DNA from 3 places in the Phyllobacterium sp. genome. Region 1 is predicted to be linked to each of the others. Evidence: riboswitches for the same ligand, from Rfam matches in the RefSeq annotation. Region 1 holds a riboswitch; each other region holds the start of a gene.
What was found. Region 1 has a riboswitch for thiamine pyrophosphate ahead of AAAB35_RS03945 (ABC transporter permease). Riboswitches for the same ligand answer to the same signal wherever they lie in the genome.

Region 1 (5,455 bases):
GGAGCTCGGCCTGTTGCAGCATTTGATCCGCATTTTCGGCGACGGGCATGCCGGTTAGAAGAGCGGCTTCTGCAAGGTTGGGCGTTACGACCATTGCTTTTGGAAAGAGCTGTCGTTTCAACGCATCGATCGCGTTGGGATCTAGAAGCCGGTCACCCGAGGTCGCCACCATGACGGGGTCGAGTACGATCGATCGATCCCAGCGCTGCAATGCTCCCGCAATGCTATCGATTGCCCCAATGGTCGAAACCATGCCGATCTTTATGGCGTCGACTTCGATATCGGCAAGGACTGCGTCAATCTGAGCTTCGATGATTGTCGGCGACAGGTTTTCGATAGCAGTTACGCCTTTAGTGTTCTGCGCAGTGATCGCCGTCAGCACGCTGGCGCCATAAACGCCGAGGGCTGAAAACGTCTTCAGGTCCGCCTGGACGCCTGCGCCACCGCCGCTGTCCGAGCCGGCAATTGTCAATGCGATCGCCGTCATGCGCGCGCCTCAAGCGCCCTGTCGACCGCCTCGCGCAGAGTTCGCGCAGATCCCTCCGGGTCGTGCTGTCGGAAAATTGCGGAAATCACCGCAATGCCGTCGGCCCCCGCGCCAATGGCTGGAGCCGTGCGCTGAAGATCGATACCGGCGATCGCCCCGATGGGCAGGTCCGGCTTCCGCACCCGGATGATCTGCGCAAGGCGACTATATCCGTCAAAGCCGATGGGCCCGTCAGGGTTGTGCTTGGCTGGTGTTTCAAACAGACCGCCAATGCAGGCATAGTCGATGTCGCCAGCAATGGCCGCCTCGGCGTCTGCCTCGCTCTTGACCGTCAATCCTATGATTGCATCCGGACCGAGCAACCGCCGGGCATCACCGACAAGCATGTCGTCGCGCCCGACGTGAACGCCGTCCGCGCCCACGGCAAGCGCGACATCCACACGGTCGTTGACAACGAGGGGTATTCCGGTTTCGCGCAAGGCATCGCGGATGCGCCGCCCGCGCTCAACCATCAGACGGGTCGGTGAGTTCTTATCGCGATATTGGATGATGGTCGCGCCGCCGCGCACTGCCGCTAGCGCTAGTATTCCGAGGTCCTTTTCACTTCCGATGGCATCGACGTCAACAATGGCATTCAGCCGGAAATCTACTTTTGGCATGATATTCTCTGTGATTAGAGCAATGGAGATTGGCGAAGTTCAACGGCGAGATCGCCGATGTCAGGTACCGTCTTGATCAGCCCGGCATCGTGCATGAACACGGCAAGCCGCTCATAGCGGCCGCGATCAAGCGCCGCTGGCCGTTTGGCAAAGCGCGGCAACGTATCGGTAAAGGCCTGCCTGTTGAGCGGATTGTCGAGATCCGGATAGGCTTTGATGAAGATCTGCCAGCTCTCGTCCGGATGATTGGTAAGGTAGATCGCCCCCTTCTCGACGGCGTTCAGAAAGCGCGGCAGCCGGTCGTCCGCCAACAGATCGCGGTGTGTCACGAAAATCAGCTCATCATAGATCGGTACGCCATGCTCTTCCGGATAGAAGGCCCTGCCCTCGTGGGCTTCCAGCGCCATCTGCGTCAGTTCGAAGTTCCGGTAGCCCCCGACGGTCGCATCCACCTGACCGGCGATCAACGAGGCCGAGAGGGCAAAGTTGACATTGATCAGTTCGACATCGGCGATTGACATGCCTACGGACTTGAGCATGGCGCCTAGCATCGCATCCTCGAAACCGGCGACGGAAAACCCGACCTTCTTGCCCTTGAGGTCCTTGAGGCTCTTGATCGGCCCGCCGGCCAAGGTCATCACAGTGTTGAGCGGTGTCTCGACCAACGTTCCGAAACGCACCAACGGCAAGCCTGCGTCATGGTCGAGATAAAGATTCGGCTGGTAGTGGATGGCGATATCGGCCTGTTTTGCCGCGACGAGACGTGGCGGCGCCGCAGGATCGGCCGGCGGTATCAGTTCCACATCGAGACCCACATCGGCAAAGTAGCCTTTCTCACGTGCGATAACGAGAGGAGCATGGTCGGGATTGACGAACCATTCGAGGAGCACCGTCAGCTTGTCGGCAGCCATGGCCGGTACCGGAAGCAGCGCGAGACAAACCGTCAGGATCAATGGGAGCGAGCGGAACATAGGTGGTCCTTTGTCGGGTTGAACGGAGGAATGGTCATGACTCGTGTGCCCAGGGGGTAAGATGCCGGGTAAGGGCATCGACGAGGAACCGCAGGGCGATGGTAAGAGTCGCGAGGATCATGAGCGCAGCGAACAGCGTTTCGGTCTGCATGCGGGCATTGGCCTGCAACATCACGAAACCGAGCCCCCGCGATGACCCGACCCATTCGCCTATCACGGCGCCGATCGGGGCAAAGACGGCGGCCACGCGAAGACCTGACCCGAGCGATGGCAAGGCGCTCGGCACGCGAACGAGAAGCAGCGTCGCAAGCGATGTCGCCTGCGTGAGCGAAGCGGCATCCAGCAGATCCCGGCTGGTGCGCTGCAATCCATCGGCAAAGGCAGACGCGACGGGGAAGAAGATGATGAGGCTTGCCATCACGACCTTGGACGCAAGCCCAAAGCCGAACCACAGGACGAGCAGCGGTGCGATCGCAAACACCGGCAGCGCCTGCAAGACGAGAAGCACAGGCCACATGACGTGGCGAAAGGCGGGCATGCCGGCCAGGAGGAGCGCTGTCAAAATTCCGGCAAGCCCGCCGAACAGGAGGCCCAGCACGATTTCCGCAACGGTGATCGAGGCATGCAAGCCGAGATAATGTCGCTGCTCGATGAGGGCGGCCCCAACTGCGGCCGGTCCGGGCAGAATGAAGCGTGGTGGTTGGAACAGCCAGACGACCGCCTGCCAGCACGCGGCGACGGCGGCAAGCGCCATGACCGTGCGAAAAACGAGGCGCATGGCCCGAGCCGTTACCGGCAAGACGCGGTCGATGTCAGGAAATAAGGCACGCTCTGGACTCCATCTCTGTTGGAGATCCGGACATGTGCGAGGATAAGGCTGAAATGGCGCGAACTATGCTCAATTCCCGTTCCTACGCCGGCATGACCCGGATCAGGTTCAAGGGTCCAGCTCGACGCTATCTCAGCACTGTACAGTGCCCCCCTCGGAATGAAATCATGATGGAGCGGCGCAAGGGCAAAGTCAATCGCGCCGCATCAAAGCAACCTGACCCTAGTGGGTCAGGCGGACGTTTTCGCCATCGACCGATTTGCAGGCCGCGTTGATCTTGTAGAAGAAGTCCTGGTCGGCCCAACCGCCGCCATCTTCCCAGGCGTGGCTGTGCGTCGCGTTATCACAATTCATCAGGTCATCGAGCGGCGGTTTGGATCCCGCCGGCAGTTGTACGCCGTCCACGAACAGGTGATTGACAGTATTTGGATCGTCTGTTCTCAGCGTGGAATTGTACTTGGCGTAGGACGAACTGTTGGTTGCTACGCAATTGACATAGCGGCCCGACGAATCGTTTTTGTAGCCAATGTCACAACCGTCGTTCTTGATCTCCATCTTGAGATAGAGTTTCGTGTAATCACCGAGATCGAAGGTGACGGGTGTGTTGATGTCCGGGTCCGTCTTGCCGCCGCCGCGTCCATTGTAGAGATTATGGTCGGTCGCCGTGTACTTGATGGTGCCGACCACAACCTCCGTGCCGTTGCGCACGACAATGATCGAAACTTTCTTGAACCAGTAACCGGTTACCTTGTCGATGGTGATCTTGGCCGTCGTAGGCTTGAGCGGCGCCAGCGCGGTGGCGTTTACACTGATCGGCATGTTGTCTTTATTGAGAACGTGCATGAACAAGGTGTTGGTCTGGCCACCAAGGCTGATCGTAACCTTTTGATTCGCCGTATTGAAGTTCACATTTATATCTTCCGCCTTGAGGCCGAGATTGGCCTGCAGGAAGGCCCGTGCCTTTGCCTCGGCAGTCGATTTGTTGGAACCGGTGAATACGGATGCCGCAGCGAGTGCCGCGGCATCCGCGGCATTCTGCAGGCGCGAGCGCTCGTTGCTCGCACGGCTGTAATCCACCGCGAGCCCGGCGAAACCCAGAAGCGGCACGAGCAGCAATGCAAATGTTATCGCGGTTGCCCCGCGGCGATCTTTTATAAATTGGCGGAAGTTCTTCATGGCCCCACTCCAGTCGATGAGCGCAACCATCAATTGCCCGGCGTAAACGCCCGCTTAGAAAATTCATTCAGATTTTCACGATTTCCCGTCGAACCGGCAGTTTCCACGAGAATGCCTCAGCAAATGGTAAATATTCAATGAAAATGACTAGGCATTCTGCACTGCCGGCCTGACGAATCCCTGGCTCGCGATGAGCAGGTTGCGCGTATAGTCCTGCGTGACGTGGCGCCTCGCAAGTTCCGAGGCGGTGAGCCGTTCGACTTCGGCTCCGTGCTGCATCACCATCAACCGGTCGCACATATGCGTGACGACGGCGAGATCATGACTCACCATCACGAAAGTCAACTTACGGTCGCGGCGTATCTGCTCGAGCAGGTTCAGCACCTCAGCCTGCACCGATGCGTCAAGCGCAGAGGTGGGTTCGTCGAGAAGGAGGATCGAGGGTTCGAGGATGAGCGCACGGGCAATCGCAACACGCTGCCGCTGGCCGCCCGAGAGTTGGTGCGAATAGCGGAAGCGGAAACTCGAACCGAGCCCTACTTCGTCAAGCGCCCGTAAGATGCGCCGTTCGATATCGCCGAAGCCGTGCACGGCAAGCGGCTCCAGGAGCAACCGATCCACCGTCTGGCGCGGGTGCAGCGAGCCGTAAGGGTCCTGGAATACCATCTGCACATCACGGTAAAAGGCCTTCGTGCGGGATGAACCGAGCGTTTTGCCATTCACCTCGATCGTCCCGCCAGTCACCGGCGCGAGCCCCGCCACGGCCCGCAGCAGCGTCGATTTCCCTGAACCGGATTCGCCAACGAGGCCGAAGGATTCCCCGGATACCACTTCAAGGCTTACGCCCCGCAAAGCGCGGAAACGATTGAACGTGACTTGGAGATTGTCGAGCTTCAGCGCCGGCGTCATGCTGCCCACTCCGGTTTGCGGTCGAGTACCGGGAGCGGATGCCGGTCCGCGCCGATCTCTGGCATGCAATTCAGCAGTCCCTGCGTGTAGGGGTGCTTGGCATTGCGCAGATCCTTGGCGGCAATTTCTTCTACGATCCGACCAGCATACATGACGATCACCCGGTCGCAGAACGAAGAGACTAGCCGCAGATCGTGCGAGATGAAGATCAGGCCCATGCCCCTGTCGCGTACGAGGTTGTCGAGAATGCCGAGCACGTCGAGCTGTACAGTAACATCAAGCGCCGAGGTCGGTTCGTCCGCAATGAGCAGTTCCGGCCCGGTTATCAGCATCATGGCGATCATGGCGCGCTGCCCCATGCCACCCGAAACTTCATGCGGATGCAAATCATAGACACGCTCGGGATCGCGTATCTGGACGGCTG
Region 2 (5,455 bases), on a different contig from region 1:
GGACCCAGAATCATATCCTCTTGTCATCGCGCAGCCGAAGACTCGCGTACCCGTCTTTCTTGCTATCCCGATGAACAGTCATGAGCAAGAATTTCATGGGTTTTTCTTAAAGAAGCCAAGGCGTCGAAAATATGTCAAAGGTCAGAGTCTTTCGAACCGAGGTATTTGCGCAACAGCGGTGGACCTTGGTCGGACAGCAACTTTTGCGCCGGGCCGATGGCCGCGATCCTGCCATTGTCGAGAAAGACCAGCGTCGAAGGAACGCGCAGCGCGTCGTGTGGGTGATGGGTCACCATCACAACCGTCATGCCGGTTTCACGCTGCAAGGTTTCGACGAGCTCAAGCATTTCATGGCGAAGTGCCGGGCCCAGCGAAGCGAAGGCCTCGTCAAGCAAAAGCACCGGCCGATTGCGCACGAGCGCCCGGGCAATAGCGACGCGCTGGCGTTCGCCGCCAGACAGTGCTTCCGGCTTGCGCCGTTCCTTGCCGGCGAGACCGACCTTGCGGATCGCCTCCGCGACGTCGACGCGGTCGGCTTCATCAAGCCGCAAATCCGGCCTGCGGCCAAGTCCGACATTGGCCGAGACGTCGAGATGGGCAAAGAGGTTGTTTTCCTGAAAGACCATGGAGACAGGACGCTCGGCAGGCGCCGCATGGGTCACGTCCTTGCCGTCAATGAGAACGCGTCCGGACTTTGCCGGTTCGAAACCGGCGATAAGGTTGAGCAGCGTCGACTTTCCCGACCCGCTCGGACCGATGATGGTGACGACGGAGGAGGGCTCGACAGCAAGATCGAAATGCATAGCCATTTCGCCGTAATCGAAATCCACCGACTCGAGGCGGATCGCGGCGCCATGACGCAGCGCCTTGTCGGAGCGCTCAGTCATCCGTGCGCACCTCGCGTTTTGCCAAGCGATTGGCGCCTCTGTCGGCGAAGATCATCAGCAACAGGCACAGACAACCGAGGATCAGCGCAAGTCCGGCTGCATCTTCGGTCCGATAGCTACCCATGCGCTGCAGCAGGAGATAGGGCAAAGTCTGGACCGCGTTGTTGCCGAAAAGGGCAATCGTTCCAAGATCGCCGAGCGAGAGTGCCATGGCGAAGGCAAAGGCAATCCACAGCGGGTGTCGCAATACCGGCCAATCGATCAGGCGAAAACGGTCCCAGCCTGCAATGCCGAGTTGAGCGCAGAGCTGGTTGTGGCGGCTCGCTGGCGTGTCCCAGGCTGGACGGAGGATACGAAAGGCAAACGGGATCGCCATCGCCGCATTGACGCTGACGACCATGATCGGTGCAAGACTGAAAGGGTCGACAACGTGGCGCGAAAGAATGAACCATCCGGCTCCGATCACGATGGGGGGAACCACCATGATGAGGCTTGCACCGAGGTCGAGCGAGCGTTCGAAAATGCCGGGTGCCCCGTAGCGCCGACGGGCCGCAACATTCTCGCGGGCCATGACCAGAGCCAGTGAAACGGTGACAGCCAGAAGACCCGCGGCCCCGCCAAGACCGAGACTTGTGAGAATTGCCCGCCATACCTGGCTTTCTCGGAGGAGGCGCGAAAGGTCGGCCGCAAGCCCGGAGACGACCGTTCCAGCCATGGGCAGGCCAACGAAAAGCACGCCGGCAAGAATGAGAAGCCCATCTCGCGATTTCGCCCCTAGCGACGGCCTGTCGAAGCGGCGCGCCATTGTGCGCAGACTGAACCCTTCCTCGGCGGGGCGACCCGCCATGCCGAGGAGGGTGAGAACCGCAACCGTTAGGCCCAGTTGCAAGAGAGTCAGCGATACGGCGCGGGCGATATCGAAGTCGAAGTGCAGCGCCTGGTAGATCGCCACTTCCAGCGTGGTGGCGCGGGGCCCGCCGCCGAGCGTGAGCACGATCGTAAAGGAGGTGATGCACAGCATGAAGATCAGTCCGGCAATGCCCGAAAGATTGCGCCTTATCACCGGCCATTCGATAAGGCGAAGTTGCGACCATGTCCGCATGCCGAGTTGCGCGGATAGTTTCCAATAGTCGGCCGGAATGGAATCAAGGCTGGCGAGAATAAACCGCGTTGCAAGCGGCAGGTTAAAGAAAACATGGGCAAGCAGTATGCCGGGGAGGCCATATATATTGGGTACGGCCTCCGATCCGGTTTGTGCGAGAAGGGTCGCGAACAGTCCGTTTCGCCCATAGATGCTGGTGATGCCGAGCACCGCAACCAGCGCCGGTAGAGCGAGGGGCAAGGCGAAGAGCCGCAGGATCATGGCGCGTCCCGGAAAATCCGGGTTGGCATGCAAGGCGCGGGCTAGCGGTATGGCAAAGGCGATGGAGAGTACCGTGGACAGCAATGCTTGCAGCAAGGTGAAGCGTGCGACGCGCCAGAGATAGCTGTCGAATGCCGCAAAACCCTCGGTATTGCCGCGCAGCGCTTCGCTGAGGAGACCAAGCAGTGCTCCGCCCGCCAGCACCGCGAGGAAGGCCAGCGCGAGCGCCCCGGCCATCGCTTTGAACGAGCGGTCGGTCATCAACGCCTACATGCTCATCGACGCAAGCCATTCGTCGATCCAGGCCTTGCGGTTCTTTGCAACTTCTTCCGAAGTGAACATCAGCGTTTCTGCAGGCTTCACCAGCGTGTCGAAAGCAGCGTTGAGAGGAGCGCTTGTCTTGGCGGCCGGGAACATCCAATTGTTTTCGGGAATGGCATCCTGGAACGCCGGAGACGTCATGAAGGCCAGGAACTCTTTGGAAAGAGGATTCTTTGCTCCGTTCGTCGTCTGACCTGCGACTTCGACCTGCAGATAGTGACCCTCAGTGAACGACGCTGCCTTGTATCGCTCGGTCTTCTCGGCGATCTGGTGATAGGCAGGCGATGTCGTATAGGAAAGGACCATGGGCGCTTCGCCCTTGGTGAAGAGGCCATAAGCTTCCGACCAGCCAGGCGTGACGGTCAAAACGCGGTCTTTTAGTTTCATCCAGGCTTCGCCCGCCTTGTCGCCATAAACGGATTTCACCCAGAGAAGCAGCCCGAGGCCAGGCGTCGATGTGCGCGGGTCCTCGATGACGATCTTCTGTTTCGGATCACCTTCGACGAGGTCCTTCAGGCTTGATGGCGGGTTCGCCAGCTTCTCGGTGTCGTAGATGACGGCGAAATAACCGTAGTCGAATGGAACGAACCTATCATCCGTGAAACCTGCCGGAATCGATACGGCGCTGGTGTCGATGCCATGTGGTGCGAAAAGCCCGGTCGTGGCTGCTTCATAGGTAAGGTTCGTATCGAGACCAAGAACGATGTCGGCCTTGGTTGAGGCGCCTTCGAGCTTCAACCGGTTGAGCAAGGCAACGCCGTCGGTGACGGCAACGAAGTCGATAGTGCACTTGCACTGCTTTTCAAAAGCCTCCTTCACCTTCGGGCCGGGGCCCCACTCGGCCGTGAAGCTTTCATAGGTATAGATCGTCAGCTTGCCTGCGGCCGTTGCTTCCGTCGAAGCACCAAGTGCCAATGCACCGATCATGAGTGCAGATTGCAAGAAAGTCGTTATCGGCCGCATCAGCGCCTCCTAAGGTTGGTTTTCAAAAGGATTGATGCGCTGGCCGGTCGCCGCGTCTAATCCCTCCGCCGGTACAAACCGGATCAGGTTCCGCGGGTTGGCAGGAATTCACCTTACGCCTCTCAGCCTGCCATTCATGGTAGGCACCCCGTTAGAGCGTTGCAAAGATTAGAGAAAAAGAGCGGGCCGCGCAAGCGGATTGCCTCTTTGGCGTCATGTGATGACCGTAGTTGCCTGGGCTTGTTAATCCGCGCTGATTAACCCGGATTTGTGTGCAGCCAATCGCCTGGTGATTTGCTAAGCTGCAGTCAGAAAAATAAAAAGACTAGGGGGCAGAAATGTTTGAACTCACAGACGGAGCCATGTTGGTGGTCATCGCCATCGCTACGGCTATCGGGGCCTACATATTCTACGGAATATCGCTCGTTCAGCTATCAGGATTTTAAGCGACCACGCTCGATCCCAGGGTCAACCCAGATCCCAAACCTCATATTGAACGACGCTAGGCGGCAGCAGTGCCACGTGCTATGGCCGCGTCATGATCAAATTTGTCATCCTTCTTGGCGGAACCGTCCACGTCAATGATCGCCTGAGGCATTTGGTCGCCGGCGCGCGTGTCCTTGCGGCCGACGGAGGCATTGCCCACGCCGAACCCCTCGGCCTCGAGCCCGAACTCTGGCTTGGCGATTTCGATTCAACCTCTCCCGAGCTTGATCGACGCTATGCGCATGTGCCGCGATCGGTTTTTCCCGCGGCCAAGGACATGACGGACGGCGAATTGGCCCTCAATGAAGCCTATCGCCTTGGCGCCACCGAAGTCATCTTGTGCGGGGCGTTTGGCGGCGCGCGTACGGATCACACGCTGTTGCATCTTACCATGGCAACGGCCCATGCGGCGGAGGGCCGCAAGCTCGTCCTGTCGAGTGGCGACGAGGAAGCGCATCCGCTGGTTGCGGGCTCGTATAGGTTTGATTTCCCCGAAAATATGCTATTCAGCATTGTTGCATTTTCGCCATTGCACGGGCTTTTTATTGAAGGTGCGCGTTGGCCTTTGGAAAATATGGAACTTTCTTTTGGCTCATCACTTACTGTTTCGAATTCGGTATGTGGAACGCTCCGTGTATCGCTCGATTCAGGTAAGGCAATCCTGATTGCTGCCTTGCAACCGGCCACCGGCTTGTAAAAATGAGTGCGGGATGCAATTGTTGCAGGACAGCATTGGGGACGCAAGCTGTTGAAATTTGGTTCTAACAACAGGAGAGGTCTTCCATGTTGAAAAGTTTGTCCACGATTGCAGTCGCCGGACTCCTGGCGTTTTCGGCCGCCGGGTGCACTACTGCTGATCAGCGCGTCGCCGGCTACGGCGTCGGCGGTGCGGCATTAGGTGCATTGGCCGGTGGCGCAATCAATGGTGGCAAGGGCGCCCTTGCAGGTGCTGCAATCGGCGGCGCCGGCGGTGCCTTGGTTGGTGCTGCCACCAACAACAATAGCAACCGTTATTGCACCTACGAGAATCGTTACGGCCAGCGCTATCAGGCCCCGTGCCGTTAATCGGCCAGAAATATCATGAAAACAGGCCGGGGTTTCCCGGCCTGTTTTTTTAGTAACGGAAGCTCACATTTGTTTTGTGGAAATGGGCGCGCGAATAACTTTCTTCTGCCGCATTGACGCAGCAGGGTCCGCCGCCATCTGATTAGGATTGAAAGGATTTGTCATGAAGTTTCGTCTAGCCGCGATAGCGGCATCCGCACTGCTGGCCGTCTCTGTTGCCGGTTGTTCAACGAGCGAGCAAAACGTACGTGGGGGGACGGGCGCCCTGATTGGCGGTGGCTTGGGTGCGATTGCCGGACAGGCACTGGGGCATGACACGAAAAGTACCGTTGTCGGTGCGGCAGGCGGTGCATTGCTCGGTGCCGCGATC
Region 3 (5,455 bases), on a different contig from region 1:
TCGTAGGTTCGATCCCTACTGTGCCCACCATTCTTTTGAAAAAAGGGCCGCATGGCCCTTTTTTCATGCAAGCAAGGCAGACTCAACCTGCCGGCAAACGCTAGAGGAGACTTCCCCATGAGCATCCGTCGTATTCAAGTTGGTCCGCGTATGAGCCAAGCTGTCATCCATGGCAATACGGTATACCTCGCCGGCCAGGTTGGTGGCCCCGGCAAGAGCGTTACCGAGCAGACCAAGGACGTCCTTGCGTCGGTCGATAGCCTGCTCAAGGAGGCCGGCACCGACAAGTCGAAGTTGCTGCAGGCCATCATCTGGCTTGATGACATGAAGGACTTCGGCGAGATGAACGCGGTTTGGGATGCTTGGGTCGACCCGGCCAACACGCCGGCCCGCGCGACCGGTGAAGCAAAGCTCGCAACGCCTGAATACAAGGTCGAGATCATCATCACCGCTGCTCTCTGATTCGGCGCCGGCGCACGATCACGCGCGTCGTTCGCGCTATTGCTACGGTAATCGTGCCGAAAAGGCCGTTTCTTGGCGGTAAAGCCCGAGTAAATTGCGCGGGCAGACTGGATTTTTGGCGCGGAAATGCATAAAGTCCGCGCTTCTCCGGATTGCCACAGGGGCAATTCTTCAAACGCTTGTCTGATTGTGGCCAATTGCGATTGCGCAAGACGAGGCAAGCATGGGTAAGGAAAACGATTGCAAGTACTCGTCCGAGACAACAATGTTGAACAGGCCCTCAGGGTCCTGAAGAAGAAGATGCAGCGGGAGGGTCTCTTCCGCGAAATGAAGGCGCGCCAGGCATTCGAAAAGCCGTCCGAGCGCCGTGTGCGGGAAAAAGCCGAAGCCGTCAGCCGTGCCCGCAAGGCAGCTCGCAAGCAGGCACAGCGCGAAGGTCTTCTGCCCGGTCCGAAGAAAAAGGAACGGCCGCCTCGTCCAAACGGCAACGGTGGCGATTTCAACCGATAGTTGGTGACCGGTTCGTCCGGTCATTTATAGCGAGAGAACCCGCACGGCTTTGCCGGGGCGGGTTTCGTTTTGCCCATGCGGCGCGGGACTACCTGCCGATATCATATCATGGGCGGTTTCCGGAAAGTGCCTTCTTGGCGGCGCAGTGCGGCTTGCTTATTCATGCTGGCGTTCAGTCATGCATGATGGAGACAAGCATATGGCGCTCAAACTCAACATTATTATTGCCAGCACACGCCCCGGCCGCGGCGGCCCGGCGGTTGCAAAATGGTTTCATGAATTTGCCAGGCAGGACGCCCGGTTCGAAACCGTCCCGAGATCAACCTGCCTCTCCTTGACGAACCGCATCATCCGCGCATGCAGAAATGAGCGCGCTCACACCAAGCGATGGAGCACCATTGTCGATGCGGCCGACGCAACGGTATTTGTTACGCCTGAGTACGATTATTTTGCTCCGCCATCCCTCATCAATGCATTGATCTATCTGTCGAAAGAGTGGAACTACAAACCAGCGGGCTTTGTCAGCTATGGCGGCGTTTCCGGGGGCTTGCGCTCGGTCGAGTCGGTAAAAGGGTTGGTCGCGGGCTTGAGGATGATGCCAATTCCGGATGGTGTCCCGGTGCATTCGTATCAGCAGTTCATCGATGATGAAGGTGTCTTCCAGCCGACCGAATCGATGACGAACAGCGCTACGACCATGTTGGCGGAACTCGCCAAATGGGCAGCGGCCTTGAAGCCCCTGCGCGCCTAGTCGGATGCCGACCCGCTTGACAACGGCGTTGCGGGCGGGTCTCTTACAGATATTCACCAGGGGAGTCCCGGCAAGGGGCTGAGATACTGCTGGCCATCGGCAAGCGCAGTGACCCGTTGAACCTGATCCAGTTCATACTGGCGTAGGGACGGTGCAAAAGTCTTCGCGGGCGATTGGGTCCTGATTCCCGTCAGGGTTCGCGAAAGCCTTTCATCTTTCCGGCACAGAACTGGGTTTCGCGCTTGCAGCGCCGCCACATGCGGCATGCAGGCAATTTGAACTTGCGGGCGTCTCTGAACGTGCGTTCGCGGAGCAAAGGAACCTTATGATGACCGCAATCACTCCAACCGTTTCGGCAGGTTCGCTGCCGGCTTCGACCAAGATTTACAAACCCGGGCGCATCCACGCGGATATACGTGTCCCGAGGCGGGAGGTCGCCGTGCATCCGACCGCGGGCGAACCGAACGTCACGGTTTATGACTCGTCAGGGCCCTATAGCGATCCACTCGCCGCGATTGACATTGCGCGCGGCCTGCCACGCATTCGCGAGACCTGGCTCGACGCACGGGGCGACACCCGCGCCTATGAGGGCCGTCATATTCTTCCCGCGGATAACGGCTTTGCCACGGGCGACCGCCTGACCCCGGCATTTCCGGTTCGCAACAGCCCTCACATGGGTAAGGATGGATCGGCCGTCACGCAACTCGCCTATGCAAGAGCCGGGATCATCACGCCGGAGATGGAGTTCGCCGCGATTCGCGAAAATCTTGGCCGCGATGTTGCAAGATTCGCGGCGGCGCGCGATGGCGAATCGTTCGGAGCGGCCGTCCCCGATCACGTGACGCCCGAATTCGTGCGCGACGAGATTGCACGAGGCAGGGCAATTATCCCCGCCAATATCAATCACCCGGAACTCGAACCTATGATCATCGGCCGCAATTTCCTCGTCAAGATCAACGCCAATATCGGCAATTCCGCGGTCACGTCGTCGATGGCCGAAGAGGTCGAGAAGATGGTATGGGCGACCCGCTGGGGCGCCGATACGGTGATGGACCTTTCCACCGGGCGAAACATTCACAACATTCGCGAATGGATTATCCGTAACTCGCCAGTGCCGATCGGCACGGTGCCGCTCTATCAGGCGCTGGAAAAAGTCGGCGGCGTTGCTGAGGACCTGACCTGGGACATCTTCCGCGATACGCTGGTCGAACAAGCCGAACAGGGGGTCGATTATTTCACCATCCATGCAGGGGTGCGCCTTCACTACATTCCGCTTACCGTAAACCGGGTGACGGGCATTGTTTCGCGCGGCGGCTCGATCATGGCGAAGTGGTGCCTGCATCATCACAAGGAGAGCTTCGTCTACGAGCATTTCGCGGAAATCTGCGACATCTGCCGCGCCTATGACGTGTCCTTCTCACTGGGCGATGGGCTGCGGCCGGGCTCGATAGCGGATGCCAACGACACCGCGCAGTTTGCCGAACTCGAGACGCTGGGCGAACTCACGCAAATTGCCTGGGCCAGGGATTGCCAGGTAATGATCGAGGGGCCGGGCCACGTCCCGATGCACAAGATCAAGGAGAACATGGACAAGCAGCTCGCCGTTTGCGGCGAGGCGCCGTTCTATACGCTTGGACCACTGACGACGGACATTGCACCCGGATACGATCACATCACCTCCGGCATCGGCGCGGCGATGATCGGCTGGTTCGGGACGGCGATGCTTTGCTACGTCACCCCAAAGGAACACCTTGGCCTCCCTAATCGCGACGACGTCAAGGTCGGCGTCATCACCTACAAGATCGCCGCCCATGCGGCCGATCTTGCCAAGGGGCATCCGGCCGCCAAACTGCGTGATGATGCGCTGTCGCGGGCCCGCTTCGAATTTCGCTGGGAAGACCAGTTCAATCTCTCCCTCGATCCGGAAACGGCCCGCCTCTATCACGATGAGACATTGCCGAAGGAAGCGCACAAGGTGGCGCACTTCTGCTCCATGTGCGGGCCGAAATTCTGCTCGATGCGCATCTCCCACGACATAAGGGCAGAGGCGCAGAAGGAGGGAATGGCGGTCATGGCTGCGAAGTTCCGCGAGGGCGGCGATCTCTATATGCCGCTCGACAACGGTGTCTGACATCATGGCTGTTCTTGTCAGAGGAGCCGGCGTTGCCGGCCTTGCGGTGGCGCATGAACTCATGTCGCGTGGTCTCGATGTGACCGTTGTCGATCCGTCGCCGGATGGGCGAAGGCCGGCGTCCTGGTATGCCGGCGGCATGCTCGCACCCTATTGCGAAAGGGAAAGCGCCGAACAAGCAGTTGTCGACCTTGGATTGGCGGCGGCTGATTGGTGGGAAGCGGCGCTTCCCGGTACTGTGACCCGAAACGGGACGCTGGTTCTCGCCTCTGGCCGCGACCAGAAGGAACTCGATCGCTTCGGCACGCAAACGTCTGGGTTCGACTTGCTCGACGAAGAGTCGGTCGCTGCGCTGGAGCCCGATTTGGCTGGCCGTTTTCGCCGAGGGCTCCATTTCGGTACCGAGGCGCATCTCGACCCCCGGCACGCGCTGGTCAGTCTGGCGGCAAAACTTGCGGCCTCCGGCGTATCGTTCGAATCCGATCAGTCGGCCGCCCCACGCTTTGACTGGACGATCGAATGTCTCGGCCGTGCGACCACTGATGAAGGCATCCGCGGCGTGCGCGGTGAAATGCTGCTGTTGCGCACGACGGATGTTTCGCTCGCGCGCCCGATTCGCCTCGTTCATCCGCGCTTTCCCGTCTACATCGTGCCGCGCGCCGGTCAGACCTTCATGGTGGGAGCAACGATGATTGAAAGCGATGCTACGGGGCCGATCACCGTACGCTCGACGATGGAGCTAATCAACGCTGCCTATAGCCTGCATCCCGCCTTCGGTGAGGCGGAAATCATCGAGACGGGCACCGGCATTCGGCCGGCCTATCCGGACAACCTGCCGCGCGTTGTTCGCGACGGCAATGTGATCAGCATCAACGGGCTTTACCGGCATGGTTTCCTGCTCGCACCGGCGATGGCGCGACAGGCTGCGAGTATGATTTTCGATCAAGGGAACGAGGTACAATGAAACTCATCGTCAATGGCGAAACCCGTGATGTCGCTGCGCATTTCCTCGACGCCTTGCTCACCGAACTGCAGTTCGAGGGAGACTGGCTGGCGACTGCGCTGAATGGCGAACTCGTCCGGTCGACGGAGCGCCCGGAATGTTTGCTCAAAGAGGGCGACCGCGTCGAAATTCTGACGCCGCGGCAAGGGGGCTGAAGCATGCTTACGCTCTACGGTATCGAGCTTGCCTCGCACCTATTGCTCGGGACGGCCCAATATCCTTCACCAGCGATCCTTATGGAAGCAATCAAGGCTTCCGGCACGGGGGTCGCCACGGTGTCACTGCGACGCGAAACAGCGGGCGGCAGTTCCGGCGACCGGTTCTGGTCGTTGATCCGCTCGTCGGGCGTACGCATCCTGCCGAATACCGCCGGTTGCCACACTGTCAAGGAAGCCGTGCTCACGGCGCAGATGGCACGCGACCTGTTCGCTACCGACTGGATCAAGCTGGAGGTCATCGGCAATCACGATACGCTGCAACCGGACGTTTTCGCCCTTGTTGAAGCCGCGCGCGTGCTCACGGATGACGGGTTCAAGGTTTTTCCCTATACGACCGACGACCTCGTTGTGGCTGAACGGTTGATCGGTGCCGGCTGCGA

Region 2: another riboswitch for thiamine pyrophosphate. It lies ahead of thiB (thiamine ABC transporter substrate binding subunit); the one in region 1 lies ahead of AAAB35_RS03945 (ABC transporter permease).
Region 3: another riboswitch for thiamine pyrophosphate. It lies ahead of thiC (phosphomethylpyrimidine synthase ThiC); the one in region 1 lies ahead of AAAB35_RS03945 (ABC transporter permease).

Annotation. Positions count from the first base shown of each region.
Region 1 is NZ_JBBNAM010000054.1:72,513-77,967, forward strand. It holds gene thiD (bifunctional hydroxymethylpyrimidine kinase/phosphomethylpyrimidine kinase) at 1-487, opposite strand, end outside; gene thiE (thiamine phosphate synthase) at 484-1,146, opposite strand; gene AAAB35_RS03940 (ABC transporter substrate-binding protein) at 1,161-2,117, opposite strand; gene AAAB35_RS03945 (ABC transporter permease) at 2,152-2,895, opposite strand; TPP riboswitch at 3,009-3,111, opposite strand; gene AAAB35_RS03950 (TadE/TadG family type IV pilus assembly protein) at 3,169-4,122, opposite strand; gene AAAB35_RS03955 (ABC transporter ATP-binding protein) at 4,270-5,031, opposite strand; gene AAAB35_RS03960 (ABC transporter ATP-binding protein) at 5,028-5,455, opposite strand, start outside.
Region 2 is NZ_JBBNAM010000426.1:16,517-21,971, forward strand. It holds gene thiQ (thiamine ABC transporter ATP-binding protein) at 135-863, opposite strand; gene thiP (thiamine/thiamine pyrophosphate ABC transporter permease) at 880-2,511, opposite strand; gene thiB (thiamine ABC transporter substrate binding subunit) at 2,518-3,498, opposite strand; TPP riboswitch at 3,578-3,695, opposite strand; gene AAAB35_RS28155 (thiamine diphosphokinase) at 4,073-4,717, shown strand; gene AAAB35_RS28160 (hypothetical protein) at 4,804-5,085, shown strand; gene AAAB35_RS28165 (glycine zipper 2TM domain-containing protein) at 5,249-5,455, shown strand, end outside.
Region 3 is NZ_JBBNAM010000120.1:2,456-7,910, forward strand. It holds gene AAAB35_RS08545 (RidA family protein) at 118-462, shown strand; gene rpsU (30S ribosomal protein S21) at 703-972, shown strand; gene AAAB35_RS08555 (NAD(P)H-dependent oxidoreductase) at 1,172-1,723, shown strand; TPP riboswitch at 1,772-1,890, shown strand; gene thiC (phosphomethylpyrimidine synthase ThiC) at 2,052-3,854, shown strand; gene thiO (glycine oxidase ThiO) at 3,859-4,818, shown strand; gene thiS (sulfur carrier protein ThiS) at 4,815-5,012, shown strand; gene AAAB35_RS08575 (thiazole synthase) at 5,016-5,455, shown strand, end outside.